2 regions of the Heyndrickxia vini genome follow, and region 2 is predicted to be linked to the other one. Evidence: a T-box and tRNA genes for the amino acid it is inferred to sense, from the RefSeq annotation. Region 2 holds a T-box; the other holds one or more tRNA genes.

Region 1 (5,052 bases), 370 kb from region 2:
GTTCAGAACGTCGTGAGACAGTTCGGTCCCTATCCGTCGTGGGCGTAGGAAATTTGAGAGGAGCTGTCCTTAGTACGAGAGGACCGGGATGGACGCACCGCTGGTGTACCAGTTGTCTTGCCAAAGGCATCGCTGGGTAGCTATGTGCGGAAGGGATAAGTGCTGAAAGCATCTAAGCATGAAGCCCCCCTCAAGATGAGATTTCCCTTAGTTTATCTAAATAAGACCCCTGAAAGATGATCAGGTTGATAGGTTCGAGGTGGAAGTGTGGCGACACATGGAGCTGACGAATACTAATCGGTCGAAGACTTATCCTAATTTGATTTGAAGTTATTATGAAGTGTTTCTCATCTATCTAGTTTTGAAGGAATAATTTTAAATTAATCCTTGAAAAATTTTAAAAAACATATATAATAATATATGTCCATAAGGTTTGGTGGCTAAAGCGAGAAGGTCACACCCGTTCCCATCCCGAACACGGAAGTTAAGCTTCTCAGCGCCGATGGTAGTTGGGGGCTCTCCCCCTGCAAGAGTAGGACGTCGCCAAGCTTGTAATATTCCGCAGTAGCTCAGTGGTAGAGCTATCGGCTGTTAACCGATCGGTCGTAGGTTCGAATCCTACCTGCGGAGCCATTAGGAGAGCTGTCCGAGTGGCCGAAGGAGCACGATTGGAAATCGTGTAGACGGTTAACGCTGTCTCAAGGGTTCAAATCCCTTGCTCTCCGCCATTTAAACTGTGGCCCGTTGGTCAAGCGGTTAAGACACCGCCCTTTCACGGCGGTAACACGGGTTCGAATCCCGTACGGGTCACCATTTAATAAATTGTAAATTACATAATGGAGGATTAGCTCAGCTGGGAGAGCACCTGCCTTACAAGCAGGGGGTCGGCGGTTCGATCCCGTCATCCTCCACCATATTATTATCGCGGGGTGGAGCAACGAGCGTTACTTCATCGAATAATCTGCGAGTTGTACCGATTGAGCAACATCTTGAATAAGCTTACTGAAATCGGGACAGTCGAATATGCAAAGTGCGATAATAAATCTTTATATTAACATTACCGCGGGGTGGAGCAGTCTGGTAGCTCGTCGGGCTCATAACCCGAAGGTCGCAGGTTCAAATCCTGCCTCCGCAATTGATTTGAAAATAAAATGGTCCGGTAGTTCAGCTGGTTAGAATGCCTGCCTGTCACGCAGGAGGTCGCGGGTTCGAGTCCCGTCCGGACCGCCATTTTTATAAAATACATATGTGGCTCGGTAGCTCAGTCGGTAGAGCAATGGACTGAAAATCCATGTGTCGGCGGTTCGATTCCGTCCCGAGCCACCATTTATAATAATATTAAGCCGGCCTAGCTCAATTGGTAGAGCAACTGACTTGTAATCAGTAGGTTGGGGGTTCAAGTCCTCTGGCCGGCACCATTCATTACTTATTGTAATGAGATGGAGGGGTAGCGAAGTGGCTAAACGCGGCGGACTGTAAATCCGCTCCTTCGGGTTCGGCGGTTCGAATCCGTCCCCCTCCACCATTAGAATAGGGGCATAGTTTAAAGGTAGAACTAAGGTCTCCAAAACCTTCAGTGTGGGTTCGATTCCTACTGCCCCTGCCATGGCGGTTGTGGCGAAGTGGTTAACGCATCGGATTGTGGTTCCGACATTCGTGGGTTCGATTCCCATCAGCCGCCCCATTTATGAACAAATAAATATTTACAACATATACTATTATTGGGCTATAGCCAAGTGGTAAGGCAACGGACTTTGACTCCGTCACTCGTTGGTTCGAATCCAGCTAGCCCAGTTTGCGGAAGTAGTTCAGTGGTAGAACACCACCTTGCCAAGGTGGGGGTCGCGGGTTCGAATCCCGTCTTCCGCTCCAACAATGGCGGCATAGCCAAGTGGTAAGGCAGAGGTCTGCAAAACCTTTACCACCGGTTCGAATCCGGTTGCCGCCTCCATAATATGCCGGTGTGGCGGAATTGGCAGACGCGCACGACTCAAAATCGTGTTCCTTCGGGAGTGTCGGTTCGACCCCGACCACCGGTATCATAGCACTGCTTGCCAATGTAGTGAAATCAACGTTTCTTACTCTATGTAAGGAACGTTTTTTATTTATCTCAAATACGATTCTTTGAAAATTATTGTGTACATAAAATCGTGAGCGTACCTGTCATTAAACAAGGAGGAATTTAAAAATGGCAAGGCATACAAAAGAATTATCTATTGAGGAGTATCAATCATTAACAGTCCAAAAAGCGTAAAGGAAATTGATTTCAAAACTGCTCTTTCTTTATTTGTTGATGATTGTCAAATCAGAAATCTAAGCCTCAAACAATCCAATATTATAGAAATGAATTATCTGTTTTCTTTAAAATCCTAAGAGAACAGGAAATTACCCCCTCACTAGACACTATTTCTAAAGAGCATATAAAGCGATAAAGCGAAATGTCATTCTCTATATGAATGAGAAGGGATTGCAAACAGTAACAATGGACACACGTTTAAGAGCAATTAGAGCATTTTTAAATTTCCTGCATCGTGAACGGCATCTTAAAGAAATTTAGTTAATTGACATTAAACTGCTTAAAGACCGTAAAAAATGGATAAAAATGTAAAATAACATTGACTGTTTCGGCAGTCCTATTTTAGTTCAATAAGATATACATAAAAAAACTAGCTTTTTGGTCTAGGTTTAGCGTCATCCACAGTTTTCTACACAGCAGAGAATCATAACAATTTTAAAAATCTATTCCTCCAGTCCTCTGCAAGGGCATCAACTGCCAATATCTTTTCAATTGATGCTTTATCCTGTTTTTGGTGAAAAAGAATTTGAGTAGCAAAAGAAACGGATATTTCTTTTGAGTGTTTTTCCAAAAGAGTTATTTCCGAATCGAACTTAATAGTTCCCTCTTCCAATACCCGAAAAAAGTAACCAGTTAGAGTCGTTTCAATCACTTTCTTTAAAAGTTGTTTTTCCTCGTTATAATTGGAGATAGTTACACAAGGTACCCTCCCTTGTGTTATTTGAAGAATAGTATCCCCTATTTTATATATGTCACCAATACAAACCTGTTCTTCCGTCATACCTGTTGCAGTAATATTTTCCCCAAAAGCAGGTAGAATAAGCTTTTTTTGAAATACTTCTTCCCAATAAGAGTAATGCTCGAATGGATAGAAACATACTACACGGTCTGATCCCCCGTGAAATTTGTGATTTGCAACATCATCACCAACAATGATAGATTTTTCTACTTTAAAGGATTTTACAGCCGATTTCCCTATTCCAGAAAACCCTATTTTATTATTCCAATTGTATTCCTTCGGTTTTCCAACAGCTAAATTAATAATTTTTCGATTCAATTTGAATTTACCTCACTTCAACAGAACTCCAAAATCCGCTAATATAAATTGTATTATACTAGTGTCACTTGAAAAGGTACAATTATTAAAAAAACATTGGGGTTAGGAAAAGATTAATATACTTTAAAGAATGTGCAGGAATGATCTTAAACTATAGGGTACTTTAATTAAATAAACAACTTTTCTAGAGCATACGGTTTTTTTTTGTTGGTTAAAAGGCCAAATGGATTAGAAAATGTAAGTATAGACCATGACCTAAATAAAACAAATTCATTGCTCTATATCTATTAAAACCCGCCCTATTTATATGCTTATAATCATCTATTTCTAAATTAAAATGTACGTAAACAATTACTAATATTAAGTCAAGACATGGCCTGTACAATTGGAGTAATTGTTTGTATATACTATTACTTTTTGATGTTCGAACATTTATAATAGTAGGTATTATGAGCTATTTTGACGAATAGTAAATAGGGTGTCACTAAGTGATTTTAGCGATAAAATGAGATTAGCTATTACAAAGCGATAAGCATTTTAAAAATTACTCAAATTATCTCAATCTAGCTACATGAAAAGTAGATTCGAAAAAATTTATTAAATGAGGTACATAAGATGATTAACTTCCAAGACAAAGTAAGCTTCATTTGGTCAATCGCAGAGATTTTACGTGGACCATATAAACCAGAAGACTACGGTAAAATCGTTTTACCATTAGCAGTATTACGTCGTTTTGACTGTGTATTAGAGAGCACAAAAGAGGAAGTATTAGCAAAGGCAGAGCAGTTTGCTTCAATGAAAGAAGATGCTCGTGAACCGATTTTAAATCGTGTGTCAAAGCAAAACTTCCACAACACAAGTAAATATGATTTCAAAAAGCTATTAACAGATTCAGATAACATTGCTGATAACTTACGAGACTATATAAATGGTTTCTCAAAAGTGGCTCGTGATATTATGGATCACTTCGACTTTGACCGCCAAATTGATAAGCTCGATCAAAATAATTTGTTATATTTAACAATTAAACGCTTTAGTGAGATCGATTTACATCCAGAAACAGTGTCAAACATTGAGATGGGCTATATATTTGAAGAATTAATCCGTCGTTTCAATGAACATGCAGAAGCAGGGGATCACTACACACCACGTGAGGTAATTCGCCTAATGACGCATTTATTATTCTTACATGACGATGTAAGCATTTTAAAGAAGCCGGGTTTAACGCAAACATTGTATGACTGTGCAGCCGGTACAGGTGGTATGGGTTCTGTAGCACAAGACTATTTACTAAGTCAAAATCCAACAGCACACTTAGAGTTCTTCGGTCAAGAAATTAACCCAGAATCATATGCGATTTGTAAAGCGGACTTGCTGATTAAGGGGGAAGACGCACGTAACATTCGGTTAGGGAATACGTTATCAAACGACCAATTCCCGCGTGATAAATTCGATTACTTAATTTCAAATCCGCCATACGGCGTGGACTGGAAAGCGTATGAGAAGCCAATTAAAGAAGAACATGAGAAACAAGGTTTTAAAGGTCGATTTGGTCCGGGAACACCAAGAACGAGTGATGGACAGCTACTATTTTTAATGCACTTACTCTCAAAAATGAAGCCTGTCACTGCAGAAAATCCACAAGGCTCTCGTTTAGCCATCATTATGAATGGTTCGCCGTTATTTACAGGTGATGCAG
Region 2 (5,052 bases):
GGTTCACCACCAATTAACCAAATTGGAACAATATCAATTGTGGAATAACCTTTCGTCCGCTTTTCTATTTCTTCTATCGAAATTGATGAACATTGAAACTCAATAGCATACTTTTTCCCGTTCTTCTGAACATATAAATCAGGGCGTTGTTTTATTTTCGGGAGAAATTTTTCCATTTCAACAGGTAACTGTTGGTTTCTTAACCAATTATACAAATCAATTTTCCCTTGTAAATGGCGTTCACTTTCAGGTTCTGAGCTTGCACATATAGTATTTGACTTATGTGAGAAATGAGGTATCTTAATGTTGCCAATCTTCACAATCACTTCACTGTGACATTGAGGACAGTAAAAAGACGTTTCCCCTCTTATTTTCATTAGCTTTTCCTTTCTTTCCGGATACAACAAGCAATACCTTTCACCGTTTTTTGTAATAGCCGTAAGCATTTCTTCACCTCCCTTCTAAATAATTCAATTAGACAACTGATTTATCCTGCTTCAATAGACAAAAAAATACCAATTTCATTAAGAAATCGGCATTCACATTTATTTAAAATATTTTTGTATCGTTTCGAATACATCGCGCTCGATAATTGTATTTCCATACTCCTGGAGACGATGCACGGTAAAAGACGACTCTTCTCCGTATTCAAGCAAAATACTTAAAACATTATCAATTTCCTCTTCTTCAAACACTTCCTCAGGAAATTCAACATATAAATAATATTTATTATTATATGTTAAAAGCTTAGTTATGATATCTTCTAGTCCGGATTGCTTAGATAAAGAAATGACATCTTCGAAATCCTTGAAGGTAAGCATAAATTCTAATATGTCTTCGTCTTCTTCCTGAAGATTCTTTGATTGAAAATGTTCATCTAGAAATTCTTCAATTCGGTCATTAATCGGTAATTCCTTAAGCTTCTCTTCTGAAATCGGCAGTTCAAAACGCTGTCCGTCTTTAGACAATTGGGCTTTTGTAACTAGTACTTCAAGCCCTTTATCTAAAGCCTGAACCTGAATCCACAATGGGCCTTCTGGAACAAATTCTTCTTCGTGATGAATTTCATCCATCATTTCCCAAAAAAGTTCCTCGCTTCTTTCACGATCATACCAAATTTCTTCACGATTAAAGCCTCTTTCTTCTATATCAACGTAAGAAATATAAAACTTAACTGTATTTTCATTAATACGTTCGATTTCCATACATCAACTCTCCCTTCTATTTGAAAGTTATGAAGGGACCTGTTCCCCCATATAAGGCTAAGTGTATGCTAACCTACTTTTGTAAAAAGTGTAGAAATTTCATAATAAATAATATTCTACTCTTGTACTTCTATTTTATGATAAAAAGTGGATAATTGGAAACAAAAACTCTTCCCAATTTCAATTTCCACTAATACCCATAGGCTGTTTTCTCAAATTAAACTTATTGTTTTGCTCATTTTAGCGGATATACACCAAACATTCAAGACTAAATTTTCAGTAAACAAATTTATATCCTTGAAACAAAACGCCCCCATTCCAATCAAAGCTGGTATGAAGGCGTTTTGTATTACCTATTTTTATTTATGAAAAATGTTAATTAACAAGTTTTTGAGCTTCAAGTAATTGATATGAACGAACTTTTCGAGGTAAGAAACGACGAATTTCATCTTCATTATAACCGACTTGCAAACGTTTTTCGTCAACCATAATTGGACGTCTAAGTAGTCCTGGATTTTTTTGAATTAAATTATATAATTTTTGTAATGGATACGTATCTAAATCAACATTTAACTTTTGGAAAGTTTTTGAGCGTGTAGAAATGATTTCATCCGTACCATCCTCAGTCATTCTTAGTATTTCTTTTATTTCATCTAAACTTAAAGGTTCAGAAAAAATATTTCGTTCTTTATATTGAATATTATTTTCCTCAAGCCAAGCTCTTGCTTTCCTACATGATGTACAACTAGGTGAAGTGTATAATGTTACCATTTATCATTCACACTCCTTATCTATAATTTTAGTTATCATAATCCTTCAAGGATTAATTATTTAAATTAAAATTACTTTAAATAAAAAATCTATATTATGTATTATACACTATTTGTACAACAATGAATATAGTTTTTCTAAAAATGAGTCCATCCATTTATAAAAATGGCAACACTGTGACGTTAGACTTATAGTCTATTTACCCCTATTGCCAAACTTAAAACCTCTTTTTTCCTTTATTTTTTGCCCCCCTTTACGCCCAAATTTGCTTAAATGATTATCAATCTCAATTGTCTTTTTGATTCTGCATGTACTTATGTATGACTAATGAGTCGACATACACAGAATACTAGATCATTCTTAAATTACGATTAAAAGACAATTAAAATTTTCATATCTTGACTTAATCATTCCACTTAGATATAATATGGTAAATTTTAAAATATCGAAATAGCAATGATAAAGAGTAGTACATTTGTTTTTGTTTTATAGAGAGTTTGTGGTGGGTGAAAACAAACAAACAAAACTTATGGAATGGACTTTTGAGCACCAAAAATGAACAGATCTAATCCTCTTATTAGTTTTTGGCGAGTAATCCCACGTTAATGGGATTCCATGAGATCTTTCATGGAACTAAGAGACACAAAAGTTAATTTGTGTACTTAGGGTGGCACCGCGGAATTAACCATTCGTCCCTATTTTTTTAGAGGATGAATGGTTTTTTATTTTGCCTAAAAAAGAAACTATACTTATTTCAAGGAGGAATTGAAAATGAAGACAATTTTTTCAGGAATTCAGCCAAGCGGAACTATTACACTTGGTAATTATATTGGAGCATTAATGCAATTTGTTGAATTACAGGAAGAATATAATTGCTATTTCTGTATTGTCGACCAACATGCGATAACCGTTCCCCAAGATCGCTTACAATTACGTAAAAACATTCGAAACCTAGCAGCCCTATATATTGCTGTTGGAATTGATCCCGAAAAAGCAACTTTATTTATTCAATCAGAAGTTCCCGCCCATGCTCAAGCAGGTTGGATGTTACAATGTGTCGCAAGCATTGGTGAGTTGGAACGTATGACACAATTTAAAGATAAATCTTCCGGAAAAGAATCTGTATCAGCAGGTTTACTCACATACCCACCATTAATGGCTGCTGATATATTATTATATAATACTGATTTAGTTCCTGTGGGTGAAGATCAAAAACAACATTTAGAATTAACAAGAGACTTAGCTGAAAGATTTAATAAAAAATACAATGACATCTTTACAATTCCAGACGTAAGGATTCCTAAAGTTGGCGCAAGAATCATGTCACTTCAGGATCCAACAAAGAAAATGAGTAAATCTGATCCAAATACGAAAGGATTTATCTCCATTCTTGATGATCCAAAAACGATTGAAAAAAAAATCAAGAGTTCCGTCACAGATTCAGATGGAATTGTTAAATACGATAAAGAAAATAAGCCTGGAATTTCGAACTTGCTTTCCATTTATTCTATTATTGAAAATAGATCCATTGATGAAATCGTTGGGGAGTATGAAGGAAAGGGATACGGAGAATTTAAAAATGATCTCGCTCAAGTGCTCATCAAAAGGCTTTCGGCAATTCAAGAAAAATATCATTCATTAGTTGAATCGGATGAACTTGATCGTATATTAGACATGGGGGCAGAAAAAGCCAACAAAGCGGCTAATAAAATGTTAAAGAAAATGGAAACGGCAATGGGACTAGGACGAAAACGGAAATAAAAAATAAAGGTGCACCCATTTTTTTTCATAGGTGCACCTTTATTTTCTAATTAATTCACCTTTGGTCCATGCTCTAATTCCCAAAGCTTTTCAAAAAACGGTTGTCCTTTAATTAAATTTTCGCATAGGTTTTCGTGTTTTTCACTCCAACCACTTTTCACTTCTTCAAATAAACGATTCCAAACATTATTAAAATCCATGACTTGAATTTCTTGATACTGTTCTGGAGACCATTCTGTATACCAGTAACGAATTTCTGCCGCGTTATTTGATGAATGAAGTTGATCTAACGCCATAAATAACAACTGCTTCAATTGTCTTTCTTTTCTTGTTAATCCATGCATGATTGCCGGGTCAGGAGATAAAATATGATGTTCTTTCCCTCCACGTCCCCCTTCAAATTGATAATTAATCGGTTCATGTTGATCAATCATTTCATATACAAGCTGTTCTTGTCGAGGGATTAATCGGCTTTTTCTTATCGGAATATTATATCCTATCGTATCAACGGCTAAAATTCCTTTTCCATCCGTTACTACAAAACAATATTCCAATTGTACCCGTTCATGATTTTTTCTTGAATAGGCTTTTTGATAAACATCATTCATTAATTCTGGCGGTAAATCACTTAAATCATTTTCTATGTAGTGATACAATAATGAATCCACCAATAATAGCGGAACTTGATCTAATAATTCAATCGTGTCATCTCTCCTCCACTCATGGAAATGACAAATGTTATAGCTATTTTCTTCCCCTTCAAACCAATTCACCCATACATCATGTAGATATAGCATCATTTAACCCCCTTGCATCAACTATTTATCAATCAGTATGGGCATCCTTTAGTAAAATTATTCCTTGATTAACATATAAATCATTGACTATAAAGGAAAGGAATGAATAGAGCAAAAAAAAAAATCCTACCATTACAATGATTAGGATTTTTCATCTTATTTTTTAATTTTTTGGATTAAAAGCATCTTTTAAGCCTTCACCAATAAAGTTTATGGAGAGGGTTGTAAAAGTAATCAATAATGCAGGTGGTATCCAAATCCATGGCTTATATTGTAGAACATCCGGCTCATTTGCAGAGGATAACATATTCCCCCAGCTTGGTATTTCTGAAGGTACACCGAAACCTAAATAACTTAATGCCGCTTCGGCTACTATCATACCTGCAAACATAATACTTGCTTGTACAATAATCGTTGATAGGATATTAGGCAATAAATGTTTCATTATGATTTTCGTAGATGAGCATCCTATAGATATCGATGAAAGTACATATTCATTTTCCTTTTCTGCTAAAATT

The links. A T-box is a leader RNA that pairs with one kind of tRNA and senses whether it is charged. The one in region 2 lies ahead of trpS (tryptophan--tRNA ligase), so its partner is inferred to be a tRNA-Trp.
Region 1: it has a tRNA-Trp gene. The T-box ahead of trpS (tryptophan--tRNA ligase) is inferred to sense a tRNA for this amino acid. The anticodon was not compared.

Annotation. Positions count from the first base shown of each region.
Region 1 is NZ_CP065425.1:3,188,777-3,193,828, reverse strand. It holds rRNA gene I5776_RS16055 (23S ribosomal RNA) at 1-317, shown strand, start outside; rRNA gene rrf (5S ribosomal RNA) at 433-549, shown strand; tRNA gene I5776_RS16045 (tRNA-Asn) at 559-633, shown strand; tRNA gene I5776_RS16040 (tRNA-Ser) at 637-728, shown strand; tRNA gene I5776_RS16035 (tRNA-Glu) at 739-813, shown strand; tRNA gene I5776_RS16030 (tRNA-Val) at 839-914, shown strand; tRNA gene I5776_RS16025 (tRNA-Met) at 1,062-1,135, shown strand; tRNA gene I5776_RS16020 (tRNA-Asp) at 1,154-1,230, shown strand; tRNA gene I5776_RS16015 (tRNA-Phe) at 1,251-1,326, shown strand; tRNA gene I5776_RS16010 (tRNA-Thr) at 1,343-1,418, shown strand; tRNA gene I5776_RS16005 (tRNA-Tyr) at 1,442-1,525, shown strand; tRNA gene I5776_RS16000 (tRNA-Trp) at 1,533-1,606, shown strand; tRNA gene I5776_RS15995 (tRNA-His) at 1,609-1,684, shown strand; tRNA gene I5776_RS15990 (tRNA-Gln) at 1,723-1,794, shown strand; tRNA gene I5776_RS15985 (tRNA-Gly) at 1,798-1,872, shown strand; tRNA gene I5776_RS15980 (tRNA-Cys) at 1,878-1,951, shown strand; tRNA gene I5776_RS15975 (tRNA-Leu) at 1,958-2,039, shown strand; gene I5776_RS15970 (MOSC domain-containing protein) at 2,721-3,353, opposite strand; gene I5776_RS15965 (type I restriction-modification system subunit M) at 3,969-5,052, shown strand, end outside.
Region 2 is NZ_CP065425.1:2,823,263-2,828,314, forward strand. It holds gene I5776_RS14155 (competence protein CoiA) at 1-446, opposite strand, end outside; gene mecA (adaptor protein MecA) at 546-1,205, opposite strand; gene spxA (transcriptional regulator SpxA) at 1,581-1,976, opposite strand; T-box leader at 2,424-2,676, shown strand; gene trpS (tryptophan--tRNA ligase) at 2,748-3,737, shown strand; gene I5776_RS14175 (YjbA family protein) at 3,788-4,534, opposite strand; gene opp4C (oligopeptide ABC transporter permease) at 4,698-5,052, opposite strand, start outside.